Regions from separate parts of the Enterococcus sp. LJL120 genome, predicted to be linked through region 1. Evidence: a T-box and tRNA genes for the amino acid it is inferred to sense, from the RefSeq annotation. Region 1 holds a T-box; the other holds one or more tRNA genes.
The links. A T-box is a leader RNA that pairs with one kind of tRNA and senses whether it is charged. The one in region 1 lies ahead of serS (serine--tRNA ligase), so its partner is inferred to be a tRNA-Ser.

Region 1 (7,825 bases):
GATCAAACTCTCATAATAAAAGTGTTTGCACAATCTTGCGATTGTTAGCTCATTAATTGTTTGCTAGCTTTTGCTTGCAATGTTTATTTTGTTCTTGAATATCAAGAACGCCCTACACATTGGTTCGTTTGCTTTGTTCAGTTTTCAAAGGTCTACATGTTGCGATTCAGTCTCTTGAAAGAAGTGAATCTGTTGTTTCAGCAACTTTTATATCTTATCAGCTTTTCAACTGATTGTCAACAACTTTTCAAAAAGTTTTTTTAGAAAAATTTGTATTTTTCATTGAGATAAAAGTTGTGAAACTCGCTGCAAAACATCGGAATCTTCTTGCTTGGAAAGCAACCAGAAGCTCTTGTCCTAAGCGACTTTGTTAGTCTATCACGGGAGCATGAACCCGTCAAGATAATTTTGTGAAAAAAATGAAGTTTTTGCAGATTTTTTTTACTTTCCTATAAGAGTGATTTTTTTTTTCCTTTTTGCAATAAAAAAGCCGATATTTTAAGTTCTGTTCTTACGCTAAACTTAGCACTTTTAAACTTTTTCCTAAAGCGGATGGTTGAATTTCTTCTATTCTTGATTATTTGCTAAAATGAATAAAACAGAATAATTGGAGGATTCACTGATGAAGATTTTAGTAGCAGATGATGATAAAGAAATTGTTGAGTTACTGAGTATTTATATCCACAACGAAGGTTATGAAGTAGTCAAAGCTTATGATGGGAAAGAAGCTCTATCGAAAATTCGCACGGATCAGGATATTGAATTGTTGATTTTAGATATTATGATGCCGGAAATGGACGGGATGCAGGTTGTGAAGGAGCTACGGAAGGAATCGCAAATTCCGATTATCATGTTGACTGCTAAAACGACTGACATGGATAAAATCAAAGGCTTGGTGGCTGGTGCAGATGATTATGTAACCAAACCATTTAATCCTTTAGAGGTTATGGCGCGGGTAAAATCTTTGATGCGCCGCACGCAAATGCAGGTGACCGCGGATGAACCGGATGTGTTAGAAATTAATTCGCTAATCATTAACCGTGATTCCCACGAAGTGAAAACAGTCGATGGCAAAGATATTCAATTGACTGCCTTAGAATTTGGGATTTTGTATTTGTTGGCCAGCCATCCTAATCGGGTCTTTAGCGCCGATGAAATTTTTGAGCGGGTTTGGAAACAAGAGAGCATTGTTTCTGCGAAAACAGTTATGGTCCATGTTAGTCATTTGCGGGACAAAATTGAAGAAGCTACCAACGGCGAAAAAATAATTCAAACTGTTTGGGGTGTTGGTTATAAGATCGATGCAAGATAGCCGCGTAAAGCAAAATGAAAAACGCAAGCGGATTACGCTGACTTCTAAGGAAATCAGTGAATTATTGGCAGAGGGCATTATTACAATTGTCCTTTTGCTACTATTAAATGTAGCAATTATGGTCATCTTATCGGCGGTCATCGAAAACTCTCCTAATTTGGAGGGAGCTGTCTGGGGCACGAAGAATGTTTTTATGGAACAATTAAACTCGGACATTTTTTACAGTGGCCGTAATTTTATTTTTCCAGTCTTTGCGATTATTGATGCGATTATTGTATACTGGCGCTTGATTCGTCGCTACCGGCAGATGCAGATGCGCCATGTTATCAGCGAGCTACATTATATTGCCAATGGAAACTATGACCATCGAATTCCCTTTGAATTAAAGGGGGATTTGAGCAAGGTTATCTTGAGTATTAATGCGCTGGTGGATAGTACGGCGGCGGCCATTGAAGATGAGCGGGAAATTGAAAAATCTAAAGATGAGCTGATTACCAATGTCAGCCATGATATCCGCACACCACTGACTTCGATTATCGGTTATCTGGGATTAATCGAGGACCAACAGTATCACAGTGAAGAGGATTTAAAAAAATACGCCCACATCGCTTACACGAAAGCCAAACAGATGAAATATTTAGTGGACGACCTCTTTGAATATACGCGGGTCCGTCAGCCTTCTGTACCGGTGAATTATACAAGCTTTGATATGATTCAGCTGATTGAGCAATTGGCGGTTGACTTTGAGTTGGAGGCCGATAAAAAAGGCATCGCCATCAATGTTATTTCTAATACTGAGCATCTGATGATGGATGGCGACACGGATAAATTAGTGCGGGTCTTTAATAATTTGCTGACCAATGCCTTAAAATACGGCAAAGGGGCCAATCAAGTCGTGATTGAAGCCCTCGAACAGCCCAATGAAGTCGTGATTACCGTTAAAAATAATGGTACGCCGATTCCTAAAGAGTCGTTGAATCAACTTTTTGACCGCTTTTATCGGGTGGACGAATCCCGTTCCCAAGAAATCAGCGGCACGGGTCTGGGCTTGGCAATTTCGCAAAATATTGTCGGACTCCACGGCGGTTATATTTACGCCCAGTCCAATGACAAATGGACTTCCTTCATTATTCACTTGCCTAAAAAACAACAGGGTCAAAAATTGAAGAATCCTAAAACTCGAAATTGACAAGCTAGCGGGAATTCACTATACTAAACGTAATATACGACTGGAAAACTAGTACTTTATTTTCTGTTTTTAGAGAGTTGGCGGCAGGTGCGAGCCAATAGCAGGAGTAAAGGAATCCAATTTCTAAAGGTCACTGACGAAAACAATGAGTAAGTCAGCTCGGTTAACAACCGTTATTTTGTTTCAAGGGCAGCTACGGCTGAACTTGGGTGGTACCGCGATTACAGCTATTTCGTCCCAAGATTTATGGGATGGAATGGCTTTTTTTATTTTACAGAGGAGGAATGGAAATGTTAGATGTCAAAGTTTTACGGCAGAATTTTACAGAAGTTGCTGAAAAATTAAAGACCCGCGGAGTGAAGGAAGAAGTCTTAGTCAAGTTTATGGAGTTGGATGAAGCTCGGCGGAAAAAATTAGTTGTCGTAGAGGAGTTGAAAAAGCAGCGGAACCAAGTATCTGAGGAAATTGCTCAATTAAAGCGGGCCAAAGAAGATGCTGCTGAAAAAATTGCCGCTATGAAAACGGTCGGCGCTGAAATTAAAACACTCGATACGGAAATTGCGGAAATTGATGAAGCCATCACCGATATTGCGACGACCTTGCCAAACTTACCCCATGCAGATGTGCCGGTGGGGGAAAGCGAAGACGACAATGTGGAAATTCGCCGCTGGAGTGAAGCCCGCAAATTTGATTTTGAACCAAAGCCCCACTGGGAAATTGCGGAGGATTTGGGAATTCTTGACTTTGAACGGGGGGCTAAAGTGTCCGGCAGCCGCTTTGTTTATTACAAAGGCTTAGGCGCCCGCTTAGAACGGGCTTTGTACAATTTTATGTTGGATGAGCACGTCTATGAGCAGGGCTATACTGAAATGATGACTCCTTATATTGTCAACAGCCAATCAATGTTTGGCACCGGTCAATTTCCGAAGTTTAAAGAAGATGTCTTCCAACTGGCTGAAACAGATTTGACTTTGATTCCGACAGCGGAAGTCCCTTTGACCAATTATTTTGCCAATGAAATTTTAGATGAAGCGCAATTGCCGGTTTATTTCACCGCTTTGAGCCCATCTTTCCGTTCTGAAGCTGGTAGTGCCGGCAGAGATACCCGTGGACTGATTCGCCTGCATCAATTTAACAAAGTTGAAATGGTTAAATTCAGCACCCCGGAACATTCTTATGAAGAATTAGAAAAAATGACCAATGACGCCGAAGTTCTTCTGCAAAAATTGGGCTTACCTTATCGAGTAATTATTTTAAGCACTGGCGACATGGGCTTTAGTGCTGCCAAGACCTATGATTTAGAAGTCTGGATTCCCGCTCAAGACATGTATCGGGAAATTAGTTCTTGCTCTAATACCGAGGACTTTCAGGCTCGCCGGGCGATGATTCGCTATCGTGATGCCGATAATAAAGTGAATTACCTGCATACTTTAAACGGCTCTGGTTTAGCTGTCGGGCGGACCGTCGCAGCCGTTTTAGAAAATTATCAAAACGCTGATGGCTCTGTTACGATTCCAGAAGCTTTAGTGCCGTATATGGGCGGCGTGACTGTGATTAAAAAAGAAGCGTAAAAAGAAACTCAACTGGTCCAGGGCTGTTACAGCTCCTGTTCCAGTTGAGTTTTTGGTTTATTCTAAAATAAAGTAAAAGACAATCCCCAGCGGAATTGTTTCATCCTGCAGATTTCCTTGAAAGGATTCTGCACCACCGCCTTGCATGTGATCCGTATTGTTTCCATAAAAGAAATAATATTTTTGGTCCAGCTCTAAAGGACCTTCTTCTAAATACCACATGGTGGCTAGCTGATCATCTGTTGCAAATCCTAATTCACTAAATTGTTTTTCAAAGTTCATGGTAGCACCCCCCACCTGCAAATTCATTAGGAGGGTCTGGGCATCCCGCAAAATACCAAATTTCATAGTGCCACTCAATACACCATTCATGTCAGGGACACCGTGAAAAACTTGTTCCGAATAACTCAATTCGCCATGGTCGTAAGTCTCAATAAAAAAACTAATTCTTTTTGCATCGGTATTAAACTGAATATCATAGCTTTGATTAAATAAGAGACTGGCAACGCCTAAATCGCCTTCCTGCAAGCGGGCATGATTATCCTGTAAACCGCTGATTTGGTGTTCACCGAAGGGTGGATAATTATAGCGCTGTAAAAAAAACAGCGCTGGCAAGATTACCACAACAATTAAAACACCCAGCGTGATGCCTAAGGTCCGCCAGAAATTTTTCTTGCGGGATTGCTTGATTAATTTGTTAAATTCTTGATCTTGTAGGTTCATCCCAATTCCTCCATTAACTGTCTGAGTTTTTTTCGGCTGCGGTACAAGGCCGTTTTTATACTTTCCGGTGGGCGATTTAAAATAAAGGCCATCTCCTGCAGGCTAAGTCCCTCATGATATTTTAAAATCAGCAGATTGGCACTGGCTAAATCCAACTGGTTTAAGGCCGTTTCTAGTTCTTCATTAGGCAGCGGCATTTCAGAAAAAAAATCTTCATTGAAGTGCAGCTGTAAAATTTCCCGCCGGCGTTTTGTCTGCCGGTAAAGATTGAAATACAGGTTCAGGGCGACTCGATAAAACCATGGACGGATTTTTTCCGGGGGAATCACGGCCTCCACCTCCAGCATCTTGACCACTGTTTCTTGTGTGACATCTTTAGCATCTTCTATCTCGGCACCGATTTTTATTAAATAGCCAGTTACCTCCTGCAGCAATTGGAAAATAATATCCTCATAGCCCCCAAGCTTCATCCTCACCCCACCCTTCATCTATATAACAAGTGAACTGTTAAAAAGTGAACAGTCTAAATTGAAATTTTTTCTAATAGTTTAAGTATAGCAAAGAAGCTCTGACTGATTTGCGGAAAAATCAGCGCAAAAGCTTCCGCAAATATTTCAGACCCCGCTGAAATTATCGCCTGATACTAAGCAGCATTTCCCCCTATAATAGACTTATCAAGAAAAAAAGAGGAGGAATGTCCATGAAATGGTATCAATTACCTGGACAAGAAATTATTGAGAATTTACATACAGCTGCAGGCGGTTTGACCCCGGCAGAGCGCAAAGAGCGTTTAGAAAAAGCTGGCCCAAATAAAATGGCGGAAAAAAAGCAGCTGAAAACGTGGCAAAAAATTCTGAAGCATTTTACAGATTTGCTGATGATTGTTTTGATGGTCGCCGCAATTTTGAAATTTGCGACCGGCGATTATGTTGAAGCTAGTATTATTTTACTGGTGGTCATCGTGAACGGTCTTGTCAGCTACTGGCAAGAGCGCAAGGCGGAAGAATCTTTGGACGGTTTAAAGCAGATGATGGGGCAAGAAGCCGTGATTTTAATGGCTGGCGTGAAACAGACAGTCCCGACAGAAGATTTGGTTCAAGGTGACATCGTCACCTTGAAGGCTGGTGATGTAGTGCCGGCCGACCTGCGTTTACTAGAAAGCCATGACTTATTGATTGAAGAATCCATTTTAACTGGTGAATCTGAGGCGGCAGAAAAAGATGTCGCGCCGCTGAACGACACCTTACCGGCTGGCGACCAGAAAAATATGGCCTTTACAGGTACTTTAGTTCAAGCCGGTTCCGCTTTAGGAATTGTCGTTGAAACTGGCGATACAACGGAGATTGGTAAAATCAATCAAGCTTTGCAATCAGTCCAACAACAAACGACACCCCTCGTTAAAAAAATGCACCAGTTGAATCAAAATATTTTCAAAGGGATTATCGCCCTGATTGTCTTTTTGATTTTCTTTACAACCTTCCGCTATGGCATGGACTGGCAGCTGATGTTTTCTGCGATGATTGCTCTGATTGTCGCGATGATTCCTGAAGGCTTGCCGGCTGTCCTGACAATGATTTTGTCGATGGGTGTCAAGGAGATGGCCAATGAAAATGCCATCATTAAGAGTATGCCCTCGGTGGAAACTTTGGGCTCGATGACAGTCATTGCCTCAGATAAGACCGGTACTTTAACGAAAAATGAAATGACGGTTGTGGAGACCGCCACACAAGATGATGCATTGATGCTGGAAATTATGAATAATACTCAAGAGTTAAAACTTTCTGACCAGCAAAATGCTGCTGATTTAAAAGGGAACCCCACTGAATTAGCCCTGCTTCATTATGTTGAAAAGCACGGCGAAGCACTTAGATTAAAAACACAAACCAGTAAAATCCCCTTTAGTTCCAGCTATAAATATATGGCGACTTTGCATGCTGAAGCTCAACACTCGCTGATTTTTGTTAAAGGTGCGTCAGAAGTCTTGCTGAACAAAACCAATTTAACGGCTGCTGAAAAGCAGGCTTGGCAAAATCAAGCGACACAATTTGCCAAAAAAGGCCAACGGGTTTTAGGCTTTGCCTTTAAACAAGTTGCCCCAAAAACTGAACTCAGTCATGAAGATTTAACAGACTTAGACTTTGTCGGTCTAGCCGGCATTATTGATCCGCCGAAGGAAAGTGCAATTCAGGCGGTCAAAGAAAGTCAGGCGGCGGGAATTGCCGTCAAGATGATTACCGGTGACCATAAGGATACTGCACGGGCTATTGGAAAAGAAATTGGCCTGCGCCACACGGATAAAGTTTTGCAGGGCATTGAAATCGACAATCTAAGCGATCAAGAATTGGCTCAACAAGTTAAAAAAGTCGATGTCTTTGCACGGACAACTCCAGAGCATAAGTTACGAATTGTGACAGCTTTACAAAATAATGGCGAAATTGTCGGCATGACCGGCGACGGCGTCAATGATGCGCCGGCTTTAAAGAAAGCTGACATCGGGATTGCCATGGGTATTAAAGGTAGCGAGGTCAGTAAGCAGGCAGCTGATATGGTCTTAGCCGATGATAATTTTCACACCATTGCTAAGGCTGTTAAAGAAGGCCGCCGCATTTTTGACAATTTGAAAAAGACCATTAACTTCTTCTTGCCAACCGCCTTAGCCCAAGGGTTGATTGTTATCATCGCCCTTTTACTAAATCAGCCTTTACCTTTAAGTCCGATTCAAATTTTATGGGTCAACATGGTCACGACAATTACCCTTTCCTATGCGCTAGGCTTTGAAAAAGCGAGCCAAGATACCATGCAACGGCCACCTCGCCCTGTCAATGAAGGTATTTTATCTGGCTATAGTCTGTTTAGAGTCATCTATGTGTCTCTATTAATCATGCTGCCGGCTTACTTTTTAGCCATGCAATTTGACAGCCAGCTGCTGCAACAGACTATTTTATTACAAAATATTGTTGTCGCACAGGCCGTTTACATGATTAACTGTCGTGAGCTGACGGAGCCTTCGATTAATAAAGGCTTGTTCCA
Region 2 (7,825 bases), on a different contig from region 1:
AGATTGAAGCAAAAAATGCAGGTACTGCATCTTCTAAATCAGTCCAATCAATATCTTTAAAGGAAGCCATCATCATGACCCCAACCATAATCAAAGCTGGTGCTGTCGCTTGATTCGGCACGATTGAAATCAGCGGTGAAAAGAAGCTAGCAATCGCAAATAAAGCAGCTACAACAACTGAAGTCAAACCAGTGCGGCCACCGGCACCAATTCCGGCAGCTGATTCCACATAGGTTGTGGTATTAGATGTACCGAAGATTGCGCCAACTGAAGTGGCAATTGCATCGGCAAACAAGGCTTTATCCATTTTTGTTTTGAAGCCTTTACTGTCTTCCAGAGCTTCTTCATCTTCTTTAGAAAAGATGCCCGTCCGACGACCAGTTCCAATAAATGTCCCGATAGTATCAAAAGTATCAGATAAACTAAAGGCAATGATTGTCATAATTACCTGAGGCAATTTACTAGCGTCAGAGAAAAGTGAGCCCATTCCTTCAGAACTAAATGCTGCCCCAAAAACCGTGCCCAACTCAGAAATTGAACTACCTAAAGAATTTTCTGTCCAGTTAATGGCGCTCAAGTCCACAACGCCCATTAAAATCCCTAAAATCGTAATTGCCACAATCCCGATTAGAATACCGCCACGAACATTTAACACAACTAAGACTGCCATCAGCGCAAGACCGATAACCGCCAAGATAATTGCTGGATTATTGAAATTTGCCAAAGCTGGAACAATTCCACCATTGACGGTTGCGCTGACGATCGAATCGCCAGAAATAGTCGCAGAATCAACAGAAGCTGAATCAACGGTAAAAGAAAGCAAGCCAGCGTTTTTGATCCCCACATAGGCGACAAAAATCCCAATCCCACCACCAATTGCGTGCTGCAGGCTTTCAGGAATCGCATGAATGATTAATTTACGAATCTTGGTTACTGTAATAAAAATATTAATAAGTCCACAAATGAAAACCATCGCTAATGCCTGTTGCCAGGTGTAACCTAGCGCAAAAACAACTGTGTAGGTGAAAAAGGCATTCAGCCCCATCCCCGGTGCCTGTGCATAAGGAACATTAGCAAACAGCCCCATAACGAGCGTTCCAATGACTGATGCAATAATCGTTGCTAAAAAAACCGCTTGAAATGGCATTCCCGTTTGCGACAAAATGCTCGGATTAACAAATAAAATATAGCTCATTGCAAAGAATGTCGTAACACCCGCCACAAATTCCCGCGAAACGGTAGTCTTGTTCTCCTTCAATTTAAAGAACTTTTCCATGTGATGATTTCCTCCTTAAAGTTAAATATTACCCTATCACAAGCCATGATTATAAAATCTTTTCGCAAAAATAGCAATGTTTTCCATACAAAAACTTCTAAACAAATTTTTAATGTTCGTGTTTTATCGAAAATGATTTGTTCAAACTTTAGCAGATAACTTTTTTCACAAGCCAATCTGTGCTAGACTAGAACAACGTATAGATTCAGAAATGAGGAGTTTTTCATGAAAAAATTAATTGCGATTGACCTTGACGGCACAACTTTAAATACAGATTCACAAGTTTCTCCCCGCACAGCGGCTGTTTTAGAAAAAGCCAAACGAGCAGGTCACACTGTAACCATTGCTACCGGTCGTCCTTACCGGATGTCTGAACATATTTATTCCCAGCTTAAATTAACATCACCGATGATTAATTTTAACGGCGCCCTCGTTCACCTGCCTCATCAAGTTTGGTCTGGAGAGCTAGAAACCTTAATCAATCGCGACATTGCCTTTGAAATTTTAGCCCAAAAGCAACAACTGAACTTAGATTTTGTGGCTGCTGAAAATAAAAATAGTTTCTACATTGATACTTTGGATCATTTTGATGGCAACTTCTTTGCCTCAGAAAAAGCCAGTGAAAAAAATATTTTGTCCGCAAAGAACATGACTACCAATCCAAATTCTCTATTGCTGCGGGTCAACAATCCCGACAGCCTCAGCGTTTCAGAACAGTTAGTCAAAGATTACGGCGATTATGTAGAAGTCAATACTTGGGGCGGGCCAAATCCGATTTTAGAAGTGGTGGCTAAAGGCATTCAAAAAGCCAAAGGAGTTTCCCACGTTGCCGATTTATTAGGCTTTCAACAAGAGGACATTATCGCTTTTGGTGATGAACACAATGATGTAGAAATGCTAGATTATGCTGGTTGGGGCGTTGCCATGGCCAACGGTACTGATCAAGTAAAAGCTGTTGCCAACGATGTCACCGAAAAAACCAACGGCGAAGACGGTTTGGCAGATTATCTAGAAAAATATTTAGAATTAAACTAAAAAAAATGCGCCGAAGAATGAGCAGCGACAGCTCACCTTCAGCGCATTTTTATTTTGTCTCGATTATCCAGGATAACTCTCATCAATCATTTCAACTTGACCATCAGTTAATGCTTTTTTTAGCCAACTGTGGTCTATTTTTCCAGCTTTAGCTGCTGCAACTTTTGCGGCATCACTAGCGGCATTTTCCTCTGCCTTTTCAATCAAGCTTTGCGCATCCCCTTGAGGAATTACCAGTAAACCATCTTGATCACCTAAAATAATATCTCCTGGCATCACCACAACATGCCCAAGGGAAATTGGAGTATTGATTTCCCCCGGGCCTGACTTATATGGACCGGCCGGTGTCGTACCAGTTGCGTAAATCGGACACTTCTCATCAGCAATCACATCAATATCACGAATCGGTCCGTCAATAACGATACCGGCAACTTTTTTAAAGTCCGCCAAATACCGATACATAATTTCACCCAGCATAGCCCGCTGGCGATGCCCCTCATTGGCAATGACCACAACATCTCCCTCTTGCGCCATTTCCAAAGCTTGGCTGACCATTAAATTATCTCCCGCATGGGTTTTAACCGTTAAAGCGACACCGCACATTTTTTTCACTGGGGAGCTCATTAACTTTAATTCTGGACTAAAGGTAAAACTGCGACTCATACAATCGGCCACATTAGCTGCCGGCAGTTTTTCAAACCTTGCCACTAAACTTTTTTCTGGTAACTTTCTCTTTAGATAAATCCGATTTCCAACTGACATGTTTTGCCCTCTTTTCTTATAGATGATTTTTATGGTAATTTTTTTAACTTTACATTCTTCGGGATTTTTAAGGTAAGTCATATAATTTGAAACTAGTTTACGATTTTGACTCAGCCATAACTACTAGTAAGACTTATTTAGTTTAGCACAAAAAAACGCTTTCTCCGCTGGTTTTGCTGAGAAAAGCGCTTAGTTTGGCGAAAAGAACAGATTTAGTACAATAATTATGAAAAGCTGATTGCCTTGAGCAACCGCTGGTAAAAATCCTGTTTATTCGCAAAATCACTTAGATTTGAAACTTGACCATCCCCAGTTTCAAGAACTAACCAGTGGTTTTTAGCTGTTAATGCAATATCAACTGTATAAAAGCGGCTGTCCAATGGCGGAATAGTCAATTTAATCTCCTCATTTAAAACTTGATTATTTTGATTATCACAGAATAGGAGTTGTTGGTTATAAAAAAACAGTCGAATCTCAATACTGCGACCAGCAACTTGCTTCAATTCAACATATTCCTTTAATTTGATGTCTATTTACTAGAACCAAATTGGTAACATCATAGTACTTAATGCCACACCTTCATATTTGGCCGCATCATGAACCAGCTGGTTGTATAATGTGATAATTGCCTTTGTCAACATCCTTTGCTGCCTCGAAAACCATTTTTTCTAACTCTGGAGTGTTCTTTACTTGTTCATCTGAATAAGCCGCACTTAAATAATCCGTTACTATTTTAACTTTATCTTTTGACATTAATTTTCCTTAACAACTGAAATCCCAATCACAGCCTATCTCTTTAAGGCACACTCTGAACCTCATTAGCCTGAGAAAGATCAACTATCAGAACAAATGGTGGTTTTCCTTGAATAATATTATTTTGATCATCTATATAATAATCAAATTCACCCTCCATTTTTTGCGTTATTTTTCTGGCTTCTTCTGGTGAATGCATTGCAAAATAGGTTATCCCGATGACGGCGAAAACTGTCAATAAAAGTAGTAGCAATGGAATAGTCTGTCGCTTTAGAAACAGACTGAAATTACTCTTTTTCTTACTCGACTCAACAACGCTTTCATCTGCTGACTTCATAAATCCCCACCCATTTCTCTTTCCGTTACAGTAAGCAACTATCTTATTATTTTCGACGAGAACAAAATTATTCTCAATGATTTCAGATTTCAATTTACATTAACAGTCATTAAAAATTCTATATAAGTAAAAATATTACATATTTTAGAATACAATTTAATTAAAACAAGTGGTCTAGTTAATGTCAATGGTAATACAAACGAAACATAAATATTATTGAAAACATAATTCAAAAAAGTTTTGTCTGGATTGTGTTTATATTCAAAGCAAAAAAACACGAACCCTATTGCCCTTTCGACAAATGAACTCGTGTGTATAGAAATATTCTTTATGATAGTCTAACCTTCTAAATGATCAACTTGACCTGAGTTAATCGTGTCGATAATAAACTGGTTATCATTGAATTCTGCTATGCCAGCAGACAAAGCAAAATACTTTTTGGCTTTCTCTTCATCTAGATGTTGCAGATTAAAGGCTTTTTCGTAATATAAAAAATCTAAATAACTGGTGGATTTGAATTGTTTATATAGCTCAAGCCATTGGTCACACAACGCAACAGCGCGGGAAAAATCCCCAAGACTTGAGTAAAATTTTGCGACATTATAAAAAATTTTGCTGACATTCTTTGTGACAAAATCCGGATTTTCTTCAATCAACTGAAGGGATTTATCAAAGTGACCTCTGGCAAATTCCAGCTCGCCTTTTTGAGCGTAGCAGACACCAATACTGTTAATGGCCAGACTTTTTATCATGACTTGCGTCACAGTCATAGTTGATACTTCATAAAAATAGTACAGGGCTTTATCAATTTCATGAAAGCCAACGAGATTTATATTGCCAAAATTGTAATAAACCTCAGCCTTTAAATCACTATTTTCAATCGCTTCAACATCCGAGATACCTTCTAGTAGCTGATAGGCCTCATGAAATTTAAATTCTGAAGAAAGGTCAATCACTTTAGCTAAAAGTCCTCGTAATTTTTCATCAAAGCTTTTCTCTAAGACATCATCAAAAGTCAACTTAAGTCTTTGACAAATTTCCCCGAGAATTTTCATGCTATCACAGGCATTTTTTGTTTCCAGCACACTGATTGTTGCCTGATTACAAATGCCCTCAGCTAACTCTTGCTGGGTCAAACCCAATTCTTTTCTGCGGGTTGAAATAATCTTACCGTTAATCTTCAAGTGGTTCTCCCTTCACTTGCTTCTGCAGAATTCTAAAAAACTTTAGAAAATTGCCTCGTAAAGAGTATCCAAAACAACTTTCTAAAGCTTAATTTAATTAAGGAAGGTACAGGATTTGAACCTGCGCACCGGTATAAGCCGGTTCGGCGGATTTCGAGTCCGCTGCATTACCACTCTGCCAACCTTCCGCAAAGACTATTTTTCGCTTTTTTTGGAATTTTGTCAAGTGGAAATCTTTATATAGAAGAAAGACACTAAAAAAGCCACTACCTCTAAAAACGAAGTAGCGGCCGCAATTCACCTTATTTAATGGTTGTCATGGTTTCATCTGAGGCCTCTTTTAAAAACTCGTCATAGTTAAAAATTATCTGAATCCATTTCTTAATCATGAAAACCGCCTCCTTTATTTGATGGCTCTATCTTAGGATTTAGGACTTAAACCAAGCTTAAGAAAAACAGCTGTCTAAAAAAATTCATATTTCAGCGAAAAATGATTTGACGGAAGCGGCGGTTTCAGGCTATTCTTGGGAAGCATAAGAGATTTTTGTTCACTCAATTTTGACAAAAATTTCATATTTAAAAAGGTGGATTAAGCCATGACAGAGGCGCAAATGCAAAATTTAATACTACGGACCTGCCTTTTAGCCGGCAGGATTATGACTGAGTCTGGGTCAGAGGCTTACCGGGTAGAGGACACGATGCAACGGATTGCCACAAATGCTGGTGAGCTGGAAAATTCCAGTTATGTCACAGCAACGGGACTTTTCATGAGTTTAAAAAGTAGCAACTACAGTCAGTTGGAACAAATTAAGGACCGCACGATTAATTTGGAAAAAGTCGTGGCGGTGAATCAACTGTCCCGCGAATTTGCAGCGGGAACAATCGACTTGGTGACACTCCATCAAGAGTTAAAGAAAATTGATTATGAAACACCGACTTTTCCTGCATGGTGGCGAATTTTGGCTGCCGGGATAATAAGTTGCACGCTACTAATTTTATTTGGTGGCGTCTGGTCGGATTTTATTCCTGCTTTTCTAATCGGGGCCATTGGCTATACTGTTTCCCTCTATGGTATTTACTGGTTGGAAATTCGTTTTCTAAACGAATTAGTAGCGGCCTTAGTGATTGGCAGTTTGTCTTTTATTGGCTTCCGTTTGGGGATTATTGCGGATGTTGATACCGTGATGATTGGTAGTCTGATGCCTTTAGTTCCCGGTGTCGCCATCACAAATTCTTTTCGTGATATTCTGGCGGGTCATTTAATCAGTGGGATGGCTCGCGGAACAGAGGCGATTTTTACGGCGGGGGCGATTGGGACTGGCATTTATTTGGTAATTAAGTTATTGGGATAACGTATTTTTTAGATAGAGGAGCAACCATGACAATTTTTTTAAATTTTTTCTTTAGCGGTCTGGCCACGATGGCCTTTGGAATCATTACCAATATCCCAAGGCGAGCTTTGCTTGCCTGTGGCGTCACCGGTGGGATTGGTTGGGTCCTCTTTCATTTTTCTAATGAAATGGGCTTAGGTCTGGGGGGCGCAAATTTTTTAGGCGCCTTGTCCGTGGGGATTATCAGTGTCTTTCTCTCCCGCAGGTACAAGATGCCTTTGATTATTTTTAATATTCCTAGCCTAGTCCCGCTAGTTCCCGGTGGCCCCGCCTATCAAGCAGTGCGCCAAATTATGCAGGGAAATTATGAAGCTGGCCTACAAAATATTTTGATTGTGATTATCACAGCTGGCGCCATTGCAATTGGCTTTATGGTGACCAACTTAGTCGAAAAACTAGCTAAATTTCTTTTGAAAAATCCTTATCAAATAAAGCGGAAAAAGCCTTAGTCAAGAGCTTTTTCCGCTATTTTTTTGTATAATAAAGGAAAGCAGTCAGGAGGTTTTTGACAATGAAAGATATTCTTACGATTATTTTACTGTTAGGGGCTTTTGTTCTATTGGGCTGGAATGCATCGGTGCTGCCGAAGATTACCAAAAATTGGGCCGATAAAAACAAACGGGATTCTTAGTCACTTGTTGAGTGTTGAGACATTTATACATGAAAAAATCCAAACTAGCTTGGGTTTACCTGAGGTTTCAAAGGCCTCATCGTAAAGTTACCAGCCAGCTTGGATTTTTTTATTTTGCCTTATAATGGGTCAAATTTTAATTGACACCTGCAAATGTCGTATAAATCAAGAAAATGTTTAAAATGGTTAAAACAACTGTTACGACCCAAGCAGCATATTTTACAATGGGGCGATTGGCAAATGGTCCCATCAGCTGCTTGTCGCTGGTAAAAATCGTCAGTGGAATAATCGAAAATGGCAGAGCAACACTTAAAAAGACTTGTGTATATAACAGTAAATCCTCCACTGCATTTTCGCTGCCACCATATAAAATCACGCAGACGATTACCGGGAAAATTGCAATCAAACGAGTGATTAACCGCCGCAACCACATTGGTAATTTTAAATGTATGAACC

Region 2: it has a tRNA-Ser gene. The T-box ahead of serS (serine--tRNA ligase) is inferred to sense a tRNA for this amino acid. The anticodon was not compared.

What each region holds. Positions count from the first base shown of each region.
Region 1 covers NZ_JBTXLV010000002.1:448,704-456,528, reverse strand. Annotated here, with positions in the region: partial or broken rRNA gene ACYSNU_RS05370 (16S ribosomal RNA) at 1-18, opposite strand, end outside; gene croR (response regulator transcription factor CroR) at 623-1,312, shown strand; gene ACYSNU_RS05360 (sensor histidine kinase) at 1,302-2,501, shown strand; T-box leader at 2,536-2,744, shown strand; gene serS (serine--tRNA ligase) at 2,792-4,072, shown strand; gene ACYSNU_RS05350 (hypothetical protein) at 4,130-4,795, opposite strand; gene ACYSNU_RS05345 (RNA polymerase sigma factor) at 4,792-5,265, opposite strand; gene ACYSNU_RS05340 (HAD-IC family P-type ATPase) at 5,496-7,825, shown strand, end outside.
Region 2 covers NZ_JBTXLV010000001.1:602,775-610,599, reverse strand. Annotated here, with positions in the region: gene ACYSNU_RS03045 (NCS2 family permease) at 1-1,276, opposite strand, end outside; gene ACYSNU_RS03040 (Cof-type HAD-IIB family hydrolase) at 1,502-2,311, shown strand; gene ACYSNU_RS03035 (RraA family protein) at 2,375-3,073, opposite strand; gene ACYSNU_RS03030 (ATP-grasp domain-containing protein) at 3,298-3,576, opposite strand; gene ACYSNU_RS03025 (hypothetical protein) at 3,668-3,826, opposite strand; gene ACYSNU_RS03020 (hypothetical protein) at 3,870-4,163, opposite strand; gene ACYSNU_RS03015 (helix-turn-helix domain-containing protein) at 4,502-5,347, opposite strand; tRNA gene ACYSNU_RS03010 (tRNA-Ser) at 5,448-5,535, opposite strand; gene ACYSNU_RS03005 (threonine/serine exporter family protein) at 5,944-6,699, shown strand; gene ACYSNU_RS03000 (threonine/serine exporter family protein) at 6,726-7,187, shown strand; gene ACYSNU_RS02995 (Nramp family divalent metal transporter) at 7,506-7,825, opposite strand, start outside.